Regions from separate parts of the Kitasatospora sp. NPDC059973 genome, predicted to be linked through region 2. Evidence: riboswitches for the same ligand, from Rfam matches in the RefSeq annotation. Region 2 holds a riboswitch; the other holds the start of a gene.
The links. Region 2 has a riboswitch for thiamine pyrophosphate ahead of ACFWA9_RS18155 (purine-cytosine permease family protein). Riboswitches for the same ligand answer to the same signal wherever they lie in the genome.
Positions count from the first base shown of each region.

Region 1 (7,461 bases), on a different contig from region 2:
GTCCGCGAGCGCGTCAACGCCGCGCTCGCCGGGTTCATGGACGGCCAGTCGGCCCTGCTCGGGAAGATCTCCCCGCAGCTGGCGCCCGCCGTCGAGGCCCTGCGCGACTTCCTGCTGGACGGCGGCAAGCGGCTGCGCCCGGCGTTCTGCTACTGGGGCTGGCGCGGCGCCGGCGGCCCGGCCGCCGGCGAGGCCATCGCGCACGCCGCGGCCGCCCTGGAGCTGCTGCAGGCCAGCGCGCTGGTCCACGACGACCTGATGGACCGCAGCGACACCCGGCGCGGCCTGCCCTCCGTGCACCGCCGCTTCGAGGCGCTGCACCGCGCGAGCGGCTGGCGGGGCGACCGCGAGCAGTTCGGCGCCTCGGCGGCCGTGCTCCTCGGCGACCTGCTGCTGATCTGGTGCGACGAGCTGTTCCTGCGCTCGGGCCTGGACCCGGCCGCGGTGCTGGCCGCCAAGCCGGTGTTCGACCTGATGCGCACCGAGGTCATGGTCGGCCAGTACCTGGACGTCCTGGAGCCGGTCGCCGGGGACTCCACCGACGAGGGCGCGCTGGACCGGGCACAGACCGTGCTGCACTACAAGTCGGCCAAGTACACGATCGAGCGGCCGCTGCAGGTCGGCGCACTGCTGGCGGGCGCCGGGCCGGAGCTGGTCGAGGCGTACGGCGCGTTCGGCCTGCCGCTGGGCGAGGCGTTCCAGCTCCGTGACGACCTGCTCGGCGTCTTCGGGGACCCGGCGGTCACCGGCAAGCCGGCCGGGGACGACCTGCGCGAGGGCAAGCGGACGCTGCTGGTCGCGCACGCCATGCGGGGGCTGCCCGCCGCCGACGCCCGCCACCTGGACGACCGGCTCGGCGCGCCGGACCTGGCGCCCGAGGAGGTGTCCCGGCTGCGCGAGCTGGTCGGGCGCAGCGGCGCGCCCGAGCTGGTGGAGCGGCGGATCGAGGAGCTGATGCGGCAGTCGCTGGCCGCGCTGGAGGCGGCCCCGCTGGCCGACCGGCGGGCCCGCGAGGTGCTGCTGGCGCTGGCCGAGGCCGCCACCGTCCGCAAGTACTGAGCCGGGTGTCCGAAAAAGGGGCACCCGGACGTACCGGGAACGGCGGCAGCCGTCCGGGTCAGACCGCGCGCAGCCGCCGGGCGAACGCGGCGGCCGCCGCCCGCGGGTCGTCCGCGGCGGTGATCGCGCGGACCACCACGACCCGGCTCGCCCCGGCCGCCAGCACCTCGTCCAGGTTGCCGAGGTCGATGCCGCCGATCGCGAACCACGGCCGGTCGGTGCTCTGCTTCGCCGCGTACGAGACCAGGCCGAGGCCGGGCGCGTGGCGGCCCGGCTTGGTCGGGGTGGGCCAGACCGGGCCGGTGCAGAAGTAGTCGACGCCGGGCTCGACGACCGCCGCGTCCACCTCGGACTCGGCGTGGCAGGACCGGCCGATCAGTACGTCCTCGCCGAGGATCGCCCGGGCGGCGGGCACCGGCAGGTCGTCCTGCCCGAGGTGCAGCACACCGGGCCGGGCCGCGTGCGCGACGTCGGCGCGGTCGTTGACGGCGAGCAGCTTGCCGTGGCGGCGGCAGGCGTCGGCGAAGACCTCCAGGGCCGCCAGTTCCTGCTTGGCCTCCAGGCCCTTGTCGCGGAGCTGGACGATGTCCACCCCGCCGGCCAGCGCCGCGTCCAGGAACGCGGCGAGGTCGCCCTGCTCGCGGCGCGCGTCGGTGCAGAGGTAGAGCCGGGCGTCGGCAAGGCGCCGGCGCGGTGTGTCCGCCGCCATCAGATCAGCATCGCCTGGGCGCGGCGCTTCACCTCGGTGCCGCGGTTCTCCTGCAGCGCCTGGATCGGGCTGCCGGGCAGCGACGGGTCCTCGGTGAAGAGCCACTCCAGGATCTCCGCGTCGTTGTACCCGCAGTCGCGCAGCACCGTCAGGGTGCCGGACAGGTGCTTGACCAGGCCCGGGCCGTCGATGAAGGCGGCCGGCACCTGGAGCGACCTGTTCGGGCCGCGGCGGACGGCGATCAGCCCGCCGTTCTTGACCAGGTCGCGCACCTCGGTGACCCGGACCCCCCACTGCTCCGAGATGTCGGGCAGGTACATCCAGTCGGTGACCAGGGATTCAATCTTGCTTTCGATCTCACTCACGTCACCAGACTGCCACCTCCGGGGCCCGCCGCGCACCAACCGGCCCCGCGGACTACCCGGCGACGGCCGACTTCAGGGCCACCGCCGGGTCCGCCGCGCGCACCGGATCGAGCACCGCGGCGCGCTCGACCAGCCGGCGGCCCTGGGTGAGATCGCGCGGGCGGTCCACCGTCAGCAGGGCCCGCAGCACGCCGTCCCGCAGCCAGAGCACCGCCCAGGACGGGTCCTGCGGGGAGCCGCGCCAGAGCAGTTCGTCACCCTCGCCGTGCCGCCCGGCGTACTGCACCGTCCGGCCGAACTGCTCCGACCAGAAGTACGGCACCGGGTCGTACGCCACCTCCGCGCCGAGCACGGCGGCGGCCGCCGCCGCACCGGACTGCAGCGCGTGGTCCCAGTGCTGGACGGTCAGCCGGGCGCCGGCGCGGGCCGACGGGTAGCTCACGCAGTCACCGGCCGCGTGGACGCCGGGCAGCGTGGTGCGCAGCCGCTCGTCGACCAGGATCGCGCCGGCGGCGTCCAGCGCGACCCCGGAGCCGGCCAGCCAGCCGGTCGCCGGGCGGGCGCCGATGCCGACCACCACCTCGTCGGCGGGCAGGTGCGAGCCGTCCGCCAGCAGCACCGCGCCGGGCTCGACCGCCGCGACGCCCACCCCGCAGCGCAGCTCCACGCCGGCCTCGGCGTACCAGGCCGCCATCGCCCGGCCGATCACGGCCGGCAGCGCGCCGGGCACGGGCGCCCGGCCCGCCTCGACGACGGTGACCTCGCAGCCGGCCGCCCGGGCGGCGGTGGCCACCTCGGCGCCGATCCAGCCCGCGCCCACCAGGACCAGGCGCAGGCCGGGCCGGAGCAGGGCGCGCAGCGCCAGCGCGTCGTCCAGGGTGTGCAGCAGGTGGGCGCGCTCGGCGCCGGGCAGGGCGCGCGGGGCGGCGCCGGTGGCGATCACCAGGGCGTCGTACGGCAGGTCGCCGCCGTCGGTGCGCAGCACGCCGGGGGTGAGGCCGGTGGCGCGGCGGCCGGTGAGCAGTTCGACGCCGAGCTGCGCGAGGTCGAGGTCGAGCGGGGTGGCGTCGGCCTTGCCGAGCAGCACCTCCTTGGAGAGCGGCGGCCGGTCGTACGGGGTGTGCGGCTCCTCGCCGACCACCACGATCCGCCCCCGCCAGCCGCCCTGCCGCAGGCCCGCGGCGCAGTGCGCCCCGGCCAGCCCGGCCCCCACCACGACCACCTGATCCGTCCCGCTCAGCTCTGCCACGCCCGTCACTGTACTGGCGGGCGCCCGGGGCACCAGAGGGCCTCGGGCGCCCCGCGTCCGCCCCTCGTACGCGCCTTCGGTGGCGGCGACCCCCGGAGTTATGGTGGGGGCACCATCACGGGAGCCCGGCGGACCGGGCTGAGAGGCGGGCTTGCACGGCCTGCGACCGTCCGAACCTGATCCGGGTCATACCGGCGAAGGGAGAGCAGCGACTTTGACACGCTTGGCAGCAGGTACCCATGCCCACGTGCTGGTCGTCGGCGGCGGCATCATCGGCCTCGCCGTCGCCTGGCGGGCGGCCCGGCGCGGACTGACGGACATCGCGGTGGTCGACCCCGACCCGGGCGGCGGGGCCGCCCGGGTGGCCGCGGGCATGCTGGCCCCCGTCACCGAACTCCAGTACGGCGAGGAGCCGTTGCTGCGCCTCGGGATGGCTTCCAACGAGCGGTACGCGGCCTTCGCCGACGAGCTCACCGAGGCCTCCGGCGGCCGGGACACCGGCTACCGCCGGTGCGGCGCCGTCGCCGTCGCCCTCGACTCCGACGACCGCGAGGAGCTGCGCGAGCTGCACGCCTTCCACGGGCGGCTCGGCCTCGACTCGCAGTGGCTGACCGGCCGGGAGGCCCGCAAGCTGGAGCCGATGCTCGCCCCCGGCGTCCGCGGCGGCCTGCACGTCACCGACGACCACCAGGTGGACGGCCGCCGGCTGGCCGCGGCGCTGGTCCTCGCCTGCGAGCGGGCCGACGTGCGGCTGCACCGCACCGAGGCCACCGAGCTGCTGCTCGAGGGCGACCGGGCCGTCGGCGTCCGGCTGGGCACCGGGGAGACCCTGACCGCCGACCGGGTCGTGCTCGCCGCCGGCTCCCGCAGCCATCTGCTGCCCGGCCTGCCCGCCGGTGTGCTGCCGGCGATCCGCCCGGTGAAGGGCCAGATCCTGCGGCTGCGGATCCCGCCGGCCTACCGGCCGTTCCTCTCCCGCAACGTCCGCGCGGTGGTGCGCGGCCAGCACCTCTACCTGGTGCCGCGCGAGGACGGCGAGCTGGTGATCGGCGCCACCAGCGAGGAGCAGGGCTACGACACCACCGTCACCGCCGGCGGGGTGTACGAGCTGCTGCGCGACGCCCACGAGCTGGTCCCCGGCATCACCGAGCTGCCGCTGGTGGAGACCTCCGCCGGGCTGCGGCCGGGCTCGCCGGACAACGCGCCGCTGCTCGGGCCGACCGCCCTGCCCGGCCTGGTCGCCGCCACCGGCCACTACCGCAACGGCGTGCTGCTCACCCCGGTGACGGCCGACCTGCTCGCCGAGTACCTGGTCACCGGCACGACGCCCGCGCTCGCCGAGCCGTTCTCCCCCACCCGCTTCACCACGAAGGTCCCCGCATGAGCGAGATCGAACTCACCGTCAACGGCGAGCCCCGCCGGGTGCCCGCCGCCACCACCCTGGCCGAGGTGGTGACCACCCTCAGCCGGGCCAACTCCGGCGTCGCCGCCGCCCTCAACGAGGCCGTGGTGCCGCGCGGCTCGTGGCCGCTGACGCGACTGGCCGCGGGCGACCGGGTCGAGATCCTCACCGCCGTCCAGGGAGGCTGACCATGGCCGACGACGTGTTCACCATCGCCGGGACGGCCTTCGGCTCACGCCTGATCATGGGCACCGGCGGCGCCCCCAGCCTGGACGTCCTGGAACAGGCGCTGCGGGTCTCCGGCACCGAGCTGACCACCGTGGCGATGCGCCGGGTCGACGCCACCACCCAGGGCTCCGTCCTGGACGTGCTGACCCGCAACGGCATCCGCGTGCTGCCCAACACCGCCGGCTGCTTCACCGCCGGCGAGGCCGTGCTGACGGCCCGGCTGGCCCGTGAGGCGCTCGGCACCGACTGGGTGAAGCTGGAGGTGATCGCCGACGAGCGGACCCTGCTGCCCGACCCGATCGAGCTGCTGGACGCGGCCGAGACACTGGTCGACGACGGCTTCACCGTCCTGCCCTACACCAACGACGACCCGGTGCTGGCCCGGAAGCTGGAGGACGTCGGCTGTGCGGCGATCATGCCGCTGGGCTCGCCGATCGGCTCCGGTCTGGGCATCCGCAACCCGCACAACTTCCAGTTGATCGTGGAGAGCGCGACCGTCCCGGTGATCCTGGACGCGGGCGCCGGCACCGCCTCGGACGTGGCCCTGGCGATGGAGCTGGGCTGCGCCGCGGTGATGCTCGCCTCGGCGGTGACCCGGGCCCAGGAGCCGGTACTGATGGCCGACGCGATGCGGCACGCCGTGGAGGCCGGCCGGCTCGCCCACCGGGCGGGCCGGATCCCGCGCCGCTTCCACGCCGAGGCCTCCTCGGCGATGGCCGGCCGGGCCGCGCTGGACACCCGCGAGCGCCCGGCGTTCTAGGCGGTGTCACAAGCCGGGCACAGAGCGCCCCGGGAGCGGTGTCTCCCGGGGCCGGTGCCGGGCGCCCCCACTACACTCGCCGGGTGGACATGGCACTGGACGACCCGCTGATCGGTACCCTGCTCGACGGCCGGTACCGGGTCGAGCAGCGCATCGCGGCCGGCGGGATGTCCACCGTCTACCGGGGCACCGACACCCGGCTCGACCGGGTCGTGGCGGTCAAGGTGATGCACCCCTCGCTCGCCGGCGACGAGGACTTCACCGGCCGGTTCATCCGCGAGGCCAAGGCGGTCGCCCGGCTCGCGCACCCCAACGTCGTCAACGTCTTCGACCAGGGCGCGGACGGCGCCCACGTGTTCCTCGCGATGGAGTACGTGCCCGGCCGGACCTTGCGCGACCTGCTGCGCGACCGGGGCGCGCTCTCCATCCGGGCCGCCCTGGACGTCCTGGAGCCGGTGCTCGCCGCGCTCGGCGCCGCCCACCGGGCCGGTCTCGTCCACCGCGACGTCAAGCCCGAGAACGTGCTGATCACCGACGGCGGCCTGGTGAAGGTCGCCGACTTCGGCCTGGTCCGGCTGCTGAACGCCGCCGACGGCGCGGCGAGCTCCGGCACCGCGACCACCGGCACCGTCCTCGGCACCGTCTCCTACCTGGCCCCCGAACAGATCCGCCCCGGCGCCGGGACCGACCAGCGGGTGGACGTCTACGCCGCCGGCATCCTGCTCTACGAGCTGCTCACCGGCCACCGTCCGCACACCGGCGAGAACCCCGTCCAGGTCATGTACCGCCACCTGCACGAGGACGTCCCGGCGCCCTCGCTGACCGTGCCGGGCGTCGGTCCCGAGCTGGACGCGATAGTCGCCGCGGCCTGCGCGCGCGACCCGCGGGACCGCCCGTACGACGCGGTCGAGCTGCTGGCCGCCCTGCAACGGGTCCGCCGCGCGCTCACCCCCGCCCAGCTCGACGCCGAGCCCCCGGCCTCCACCCGGCCGAGCCCGCGGTACCCCACCAACGAGCCGACCTCGGTGATCCGGCCGGCCGTGGTCGCGCCCCCGGTCGAGCGCACCAGCGTGCTGGACGTGCCGCCGGAGGTGATGGAGCAGCTGCTCACCGAACCGCGCCCGTACGACGAGCCCGCGCCGGTGCGCACCCGGCGCCGCCCCGGCCCGTGGCGCCGGCTCCCGCGCAAGCCGCTGATCTGGACCTCCGTCCTGGCCGCGCTGGTGCTGCTGGTCGGCGGCACCACGTACGCGCTCTCCGGCGCGCTGTACACGTCGGTACCGGGCGTGATCGGCAAGGACCGCGGCGAGGCGCAGCGGATCCTCGACGGCGCCGGGATGCACGGGCGGTTCACCGAGGTGTACAGCGAGAGCGTCCCGGCCGGTCAGGTGATCTCCACCGACCCCGGCGTCGGGGCGCGGGCGCGCAAGAGCGACGCGGTCGGGGTCACCGTCTCCCGGGGGCCGAAGCGGATCGCCGTGCCCGAGCTGGTCGGCCGGCCCGCCGAGCAGGCCGCCGCCGCCCTGAGCGGCGTCCAGCTGGCGCGCGGCGGCGTCACCGAGACGTACAACGACACCGTGCCGGAGGGCTCGGTGATCAGCAGCTCGCCGGTGGCCGGCCAGCAGGTGCCGGAGAACACCCCGGTCTCGCTGGTGGTCAGCAAGGGCATGGTGGCCGTCCCGGACGTCA
Region 1 is NZ_JBHWUI010000007.1:79,699-87,159, forward strand. It holds gene ACFWA9_RS03705 (polyprenyl synthetase family protein) at 1-1,059, shown strand, start outside; gene thiE (thiamine phosphate synthase) at 1,118-1,768, opposite strand; gene ACFWA9_RS03715 (Rv2175c family DNA-binding protein) at 1,768-2,133, opposite strand; gene ACFWA9_RS03720 (NAD(P)/FAD-dependent oxidoreductase) at 2,186-3,391, opposite strand; TPP riboswitch at 3,490-3,602, shown strand; gene thiO (glycine oxidase ThiO) at 3,606-4,766, shown strand; gene thiS (sulfur carrier protein ThiS) at 4,763-4,972, shown strand; gene ACFWA9_RS03735 (thiazole synthase) at 4,975-5,772, shown strand; gene pknB (Stk1 family PASTA domain-containing Ser/Thr kinase) at 5,862-7,461, shown strand, end outside.
Region 1: another riboswitch for thiamine pyrophosphate. It lies ahead of thiO (glycine oxidase ThiO); the one in region 2 lies ahead of ACFWA9_RS18155 (purine-cytosine permease family protein).

Region 2 (7,461 bases):
GACGATCTCGGCCCGGGCGCTGCGTCCGAGCACGGGCAGCGGGCCGAGCGGCCGTGCGTAACGACATGCATTGCTCAGCAGTTCGGAAAGGATCAGAACAGCATCATCGATGACCGGTTCCGGTATCTCCCGGTCACGTAGATCTCGACGCAGTCGGCGCCGTGCGACCCCGACACTCGATGGGCCGTGCGGCACTGCCATGGTCGATGAAGTCGGCACTTCACGCGCCACCATCAACGCCACCCCCGGACCTCCTTCAGCGTATGCCGAGGGATGGATGCCCCTTGGTAATGGGTCGGAAACGACCGTACGGCGATCCCGCGCGGACATTTCAAGCCGGGCGACACACGGTGCGCTGCAGGTGATTCCCCGCTCACCCTCTGTCGTGAGAACGCATGATTTCCGTCAGAAAACGGCGGATGAAGGTTTGAGCCCTACCCAAGCGATCGCGGTCCGCCGGGGCGGAAGTGCCGGGTGATTCCGGAGCGGGGCGCGCGGCCACCGGGTCTCAGGGGGCCGGAAATACCCGGAGAAACCCGTGGGGCGCGAGGGACGGCGTTCCGCGGCGGACCGGTTCAGCGACCGAGCTGGGCCAGGACCTCCGCCGGGCGGTTGGTGATGATCCCCGAGACCCCGAGCTCCAGGCAGAGCTCGACGTCGGCCGGCTCGTCCACGGTCCAGACGTGCACCTGGTGGCCGAGCTCCCGCAGCCGGGTCACCAACCGGGGCCGGGCCCGCACCAGGTCGATGCCCGGGCCGGCGATCCCGGCCCCGCCGGGCAGCGAGGCGCCCGGGCGCAGCCGGCCCTGCAGGGGCAGCGTCCGCTCGAACAGGAAGACCCGCGGGTACTCCGGCGCGGCGGCGGCCACCCTGGTCAGCGCCAGCGAGGAGAAGCTCATGATCCGGGCCTGCGGGCGGTCGCCCTCCGGCGCCCCGCCGATCTTGAACCGGTCGAGCATCCGCAGCAGCTCGGACTCCACCCGGCCCCGGAAACGGACCGGGTGCTTGGTCTCGATCGCCAGGTCCACCGGCCGCCCGCAGTCGGTGACCAGCTCCAGCAGGCTCTCCAGCCGCAGGACGCCGCGCAGGTCCGGGTCCGCGCTCGGCTCGCCCGTCTTCCAGGCGCCGAAGTCGTGCGCCTCCAGCTCGGCCAGCGTCATCGAGGAGACCGTGCCGCGGCCGTCCGAGACCCGGCCGATCCGGCGGTCGTGCACGCAGACCAGATGCCCGTCGGCCGTCACCCGGACGTCGCACTCGACCGCGTCCGCGCCCTCGTCGAGCGCCCGGCGGTAGGCCGCGAGCGTGTGCTCGGGCAGGGCGTGCGAGGAACCGCGGTGGGCGATCACCTGGACGGGCCGCGCGGTGCGCGCCGCCGCCGGGGAGAGGTCAGGGCTGGTCACGCCGTCCACGATAGGCGGCGGAAGTGACACCCGGGCGAAGACGGCCCCAACCTGCGGGGCCGTCTTCGCCCGCGCGCCTCGTCGTCCGGCCCTCCCGGCGCGCTGCCGCGGGCCCGGGTCGGGCCTCGGGCCTCTCGGGCGTCAGGCGGCGGGGGTCCGGCGGGTGAGCGGGGTGAGCGCCCAGGTGACCAGGGCCGGCACCAGGAAGCCGAACAGGGACGCCGAGGTCCACTCCTGGGGCGTGAAGTGCAGGGCCTCCTGCACGGAGGTCCAGAAGTCCGTCCACCAGCCGGCGATCGCGGTCGGCGCGATCAGCTGGTAGACGGCGAAGCCGAGCGCCCAGGGCAGCAGCATCAGCCAGCGGGACGGGGCGTCGGCGGCGAGGTTCCAGCCGCGCCGGCCGGCGCCGAGGAAGTAGTCGACCGCCAGCACCGCGAACATCGGCACGAACACCGAGCCGATCAGACCGAGGAAGGCGTAGTAGGAGTCGGTGAACTCGGTGATCTGCAGCGCCAGCACGGTGATCAGCAGGCCGGTGGCGCCGGTCAGCACCCGGCGGTCCACCTTCGGCAGCAGGTTGTGGACCGACATCGCGGTCGAGTAGACGTTGGCGAAGGACTGGTCGGTCTCGCGCAGCACCAGCACCAGCAGGAAGAACCAGCCGGCCCAGACGCCCAGGAACGAGTCGAAGATCCGGGAGGCGTCGCCGTCGGCCTGCAGCAGCGCGAACAGGCCGAGCACGTAGCACCAGACCTGGGCGACGGTGTAGCCGGAGAAGCTGCCCCAGAACGCGGAGCGGGCGGTGCGGGAGTGCCGGGTGTAGTCGGCGGCCAGCGGGACGAAGGAGATCGACACCGCGATCATCGCGTCGGTGGCCCGGAGGAAGCCGTGCCAGTTGCCCGCGCCCGGGTCGGACACGCCGCCCCGGCCCAGCTGGACGGTGAAGTAGACCATCGCCACCGCGACCGCCGCCGCGACGAAGCGGCGCAGCACCGCGATCGCGCCGAGCGGCCAGATGGTCAGCGCGGTGGTCACCGCGCCCGCCAGGACGACGAAGAGCCAGCGGTAGCCGTCGGTGTGCGCCACCGTCTGCGCGCCCATCGCGATGACCAGCAGCTCGTACACGCCCCAGCCGACGCACTGGACGATGTTCAGCACCGTCGGCACGTAGGAGAGCTTCGTCCCGAACAGTCCGCGCAGGTTGGCCATCGCCGGCGCGCCGGTCCGGGCCCCGATCAGCGCGGCGACGCCGAGCATCGCGGTGCCGACCACGGTGCCGACCACGATCGCGGTGACGGCGGCGGCCAGCGACAGCTCGCTGCCGGGTGCGCCGAGCACGGTGGCGGCGGTGGTGAAGCCGATCAGGCTGACGCCGAGGTTCATCCAGAGCGCGAAGTGGTCCCGGAAGCGGAGCGTGCGCGGCGGCTCGGTGTCGAGGACGAACGGGGCCTCGACCCGGTCCGCCCGGTCCGGACGGTCCAGGACGGCGGTGCCCGCTCCGGTGGAACCGGCCGCCCCGCCGGTGGCGTCGCAGGGATCGGTCGCGGACGATTCGGGGAAACCCTTGGACGCGGGCGCGCCCGAAGAAGAGGATGGCGAAGCAGGCGGCATGGCCGATACTCCCTACGCCGGCATTACCCGGACAGGTTCCGGCGGTCTGCGCCCCCTCGACGGTCCGTCCACGGAGCTCGTGGCGTACGGTCGACCGGCGCACTCTCAGCCTGGTGGGTCCAAGCTCCCGCGTGTCAGTTTGGAGCGACAGGCTAACCGGCGCGGGAGTGAACGCCAAGGCCAGGCGTCCGGCGGTCCGCATCGCGGGACGCCGCGGGGCGGCCTCGCACGGGGTGCCGGGGGGCCGCCGCGGGGGCCTGCGTGGGGGCCGTTGTCGGGCCGGGCTAAGGATTCTTATGACTTCTTCAGAGGGGTCCTTACGGCAATCGAATCGAGTGTGCGAAAAACTATGGTTGTTGGTCCTGTCAGCTATGGAGGTCGTCCGTGAGCACCGAGCGCGAGGTTGGGCCCACCGGGCCACAGGGGGAGCAGCCCTCCGACGGCCAGGGGGTAGTGGGTCCCGCTCCTGACGGTCGGGCGCAGGTGGCGCCCGGTCCCGTCCAGGCGGCGCCCGAGGCGGACCGGACCGTGACGGACACCGTCGCCGGGGCGCCCGCCGCTCCGGCCGCGCCCGCGTCCGGCGGGTTCACGCCGACGCTGGCGTTCAGCAAGGTCGGCGCCCCGGACCCGGCGCCCGCCGTGCCCGCCGAGCCGGTGGCGGCTCCGGCCGCCGAGGCCGGGTACATCGACGCACCTCCGCCCGTCCTGCCGCCGGCCCCGGCCGCGCCGGCCGCGCCGGTGGCCGCACCGGTCACCAACCCGTACGCCACACCGGGCGCCCCGGTCGCGGCGGCGTCCCACGACCCGTACGGAGCGCCGGCCGCGCCGGCGCCGCACCACCCGTTCGGCGCCGGCCAGCCGCTCGGCGGCTGGGGCGGCCACGAGGTCCCGCCCGGTGGCCCCGCCGCCCCCGGTGGCCCCGCCGCCCCCGGCGGCCCGGGCTACCCCGGCGGGCCGCTCGGCTACCCGGCCGAGTACCCCGGCACCCCCGGGCCCGGCGGCCCGCGCAAGAAGCGCGGCGGCCTGATCGCGCTGATCGCCGCCGTCGCCCTGGTCGCCGGTGTGGCGGGCGGGGCGCTCGGCGTCGCCGTCGCGGACCGCAACGACAACGGCATCAGCGCCGCGGACGACCACCGGAGCACCACCGTCCAGGCCAGCACCCAGAAGAACGAGCCCGCCCCCGGCTCGGTGGCCGGCATCGCGCAGAAGGCGCTGCCCAGCGTCGTCACGATCAAGGCGCAGGGCAACGGCGAGTCCGGCACCGGTACCGGTTTCGTCTTCGACACCGAGGGCCACATCCTCACCAACAACCACGTCGTCGCGCCCGCCTCCAACGGCGGCAAACTGACCGTCAAGTTCGCCGACGGCACCTCCTACAGCGCCTCGGTACTCGGCCGCGCCGAGGGCTACGACGTCGCCGTGGTGAAGCTCGACAACCCGCCCAAGGACAAGCTGACGCCGCTTCCGCTGGCCGACTCCGACAAGGTCAACGTCGGTGACTCCACGATCGCCATCGGCGCGCCGTACGGCCTGGAGTCCACCGTCACCACCGGCATCATCAGCGCCAAGGACCGCCCGGTCGCCTCCGGCGACGAGACCGGCGCGCAGTCCTCGTACATGAACGCGCTGCAGACCGACGCCTCCATCAACCCCGGCAACTCCGGCGGCCCGCTGCTGGACGCCGGCGGCGCGGTGATGGGCATCAACTCGGCGATCCAGTCCAACGCCTCGGCCAACGGCCGGGCCGGCAGCATCGGCCTGGGCTTCGCCATCCCGATCAACCAGGCCAAGTGGGTCGCCGAGACCCTGATCAAGACCGGCAAGCCGGTCTACGCCAAGCTGGACGTCCTGCGCAACGACGACTACAAGGGCGACGGCGCGCAGATCCAGACCCGCGACATCCAGGGCACCCCGGCCGTCACCCCCGGCGGCGCCGCCGACAAGGCCGGCCTCAAGCCCGGCGACGTCATCACCAAGCTCGGCGGCAGCCCGATCGAGAACGGCCCGGCCCTGGTCAGCAAGATCTGGACGCACAAGCCCGGCGAGACCGTCGACGTCGAGTACACCCGCAACGGCCAGACCAGCACCACCAAGGTCACCCTCGCCGAGCGCGTGGGCGACTGACCCCCACCCCGAAACCGGTGCACCGAACCCCGCCGGACCCGTTAGGCTGACCTCCGCCTGGAGAGCTGCCCGAGCGGCCTAAGGGAACAGTCTTGAAAACTGTCGTGCGGTGACCCCGTACCGTGGGTTCGAATCCCACGCTCTCCGCTGGTTGGAGAACCACCTGCTCAAGGCGGGTGCCGACGTCGAGTCGGCACCCGCCTTCTGCGTTTCCGGGGGTGGAATTCACCTGAACGGGGGGTTTGGGGTGGGGGTGTGCTCGTGAGGGGGTGAGGGGTTCGTGTGTCGGGCGTAAGGGGCGGACTGCCCTGGGCCCGGCGAGGAGAGACTGATGGCCTGGTACCCCGGCGCTGAGAAGCTGGAGCTTCAGCCCGAGTCGGACGACCAGCCGGCGATCGTGCCGACGCAGGTGATCTTCCACAGCATCGCGGCGCCGTGGGCGCCGCGCCGAATCTACGAGTACTGGCGGGACTCGACCAATCTGGAGTCGCACTTCGGGGTCGGATACGACGGCAGTGTGGGCCAGTTCATCGGGACGGAGACCCGGGCGGACGCCAACATGGGGGCGAACCGCAGGGCGGACGGCACGGGGGCGGTGAGCGTCGAGTCGGCCAGCAACGACCAGAACACCGATCCGTGGACGGACGCGCAGGTCGCCGCCCTCGTCGCGCTCGGCGTCTGGCTGCACGGGCGGCACGGGATCCCGGTGCGGGCCTGCCGGAGCGCGAACGACCCGGGCTTCGGCTTCCACCGGCTCTTCCCGGAGTGGTCGGACGGCGGTACGTCGTGCCCCGGGGACGCCCGGGTGCGGCAGTTCTACGACGTCGTGCTGCCCGGGATCGCCGCCGCCGCGGGCGGCGGTCCGTTGCCGCCGCCGCCCCGGTCCGACACCGCGCCGGTCCGCCGGCGGGTGACGATCAACGGCCTGGAGTACGGCTACGGCGCGCACGGGCCGCAGGTCCGCGAGGTGGGCGAGGCGCTGGTGGCGGCCGGGCACGGTGCGCACTACACGACCGGTCCGGACGAGGACTGGCGGGACGCCGACACCCTCAACTACCAGGACTACCAGCGCAGTCTGGGGTACTCGGGCAGTGACGCGGACGGCGTCCCGGGCGAGCAGTCGTTGCGCCGGCTGCTCGGCCGGCTCCCCTCGCCGCGCCGCGTCTCGCTGGCCCACGTCGTCGCGGCGGCCCGGACCGACCCGGGCGCCGAGCAGGGCCACCAGACCTACGGCGGCGAGGTCCGGATCGTCGAACAGGCGCTGGTCGACGAGGGGTTCCTGGAGCAGCGCTGGGTGGACGGCTCGCTGGGCAGCACGACGGTGCAGGCGTACGCGGCCTTCCAGCGCAGCCTCGGCTACGCGGGCTCGGACGCCAACGGCATCCCCGGTCAGCGGAGTCTGCGGGAGCTGGGGCAGCGGCGGGGGTTCGACGTGACGGACTGACGGACTGACGGGCGGACGGACGGAAGCGCGGACGGCCGGGCCGGGTGCCCGACCCGGCCGTGGGCGCCGGTGCTTGACCATGACACGGTGTGAGGCTCTGCACTGGAGGCATCATGTTCAACATCGGAGACTTCGCCAAGCACGGCCGGGTGTCGGTCCGGATGCTGCGCCACTACGACGCGATCGGGTTGCTGCACCCGGCCCGGGTCGACCCGGTCAGCGGCTACCGCTCCTACGAGGCCGCCCAGCTCGCCCGACTCAACCGCGTCATCGCCCTCAAGGACCTCGGCTTCACCCTGCAGCAGGTGCGGGCCGTCCTGGACGAGCGGGTGGACGCGGCCGAGCTGCGCGGGATGCTGCGGCTGCGGCAGGCCGAACTGGCCGCCGCGATGGCGGCGGACGCCCAGCGGCTGGCCCGGGTCGAGGCGAGGCTCCGAACGATCGAGAGCGAGGGAACCATGCCTGCACAGGACGTCGTGGTGAAGCGGGTGCCGTCGGTCCGGGTGGCGGAGCTGACCGCCGTCGCGGCCGGCTACGAGCCGGAGGACATCGGACCGGTGATCGGGCCGCTGTTCCAGGAGCTCTGCCGACGGCTGGCGGAGGCCGGGGTGGCGGAGGCCGGGCCGTCCGTGGCCCGCTACGAGGACATCCCGGAGGGGGACGGCGCGGTGCTGATCCGGGTGGCGGTGCCGGTCGGGGCGACGGTCTCCGGCGCTGCGGAGCACGGCTTCGAAGTGGTCGACCTGCCGGAGATTCCGGAGGCGGCGACCATCGTGCACCGGGGGTCGATGGACGACGCGCTGGGCGCCTTCCAGACGCTGGCCCGGTTCATCGACGAGAACGGCTACCGCTCCACGGGCTACGCGCGGGAGCTGTACCTGG
Region 2 is NZ_JBHWUI010000060.1:12,533-19,993, reverse strand. It holds gene ACFWA9_RS18165 (hypothetical protein) at 1-33, opposite strand, end outside; gene ACFWA9_RS18160 (glycerophosphodiester phosphodiesterase family protein) at 576-1,400, opposite strand; gene ACFWA9_RS18155 (purine-cytosine permease family protein) at 1,542-3,011, opposite strand; TPP riboswitch at 3,004-3,152, opposite strand; gene ACFWA9_RS18150 (S1C family serine protease) at 3,540-5,135, shown strand; tRNA gene ACFWA9_RS18145 (tRNA-Ser) at 5,195-5,282, shown strand; gene ACFWA9_RS18140 (peptidoglycan-binding protein) at 5,467-6,579, shown strand; gene ACFWA9_RS18135 (MerR family transcriptional regulator) at 6,693-7,461, shown strand, end outside.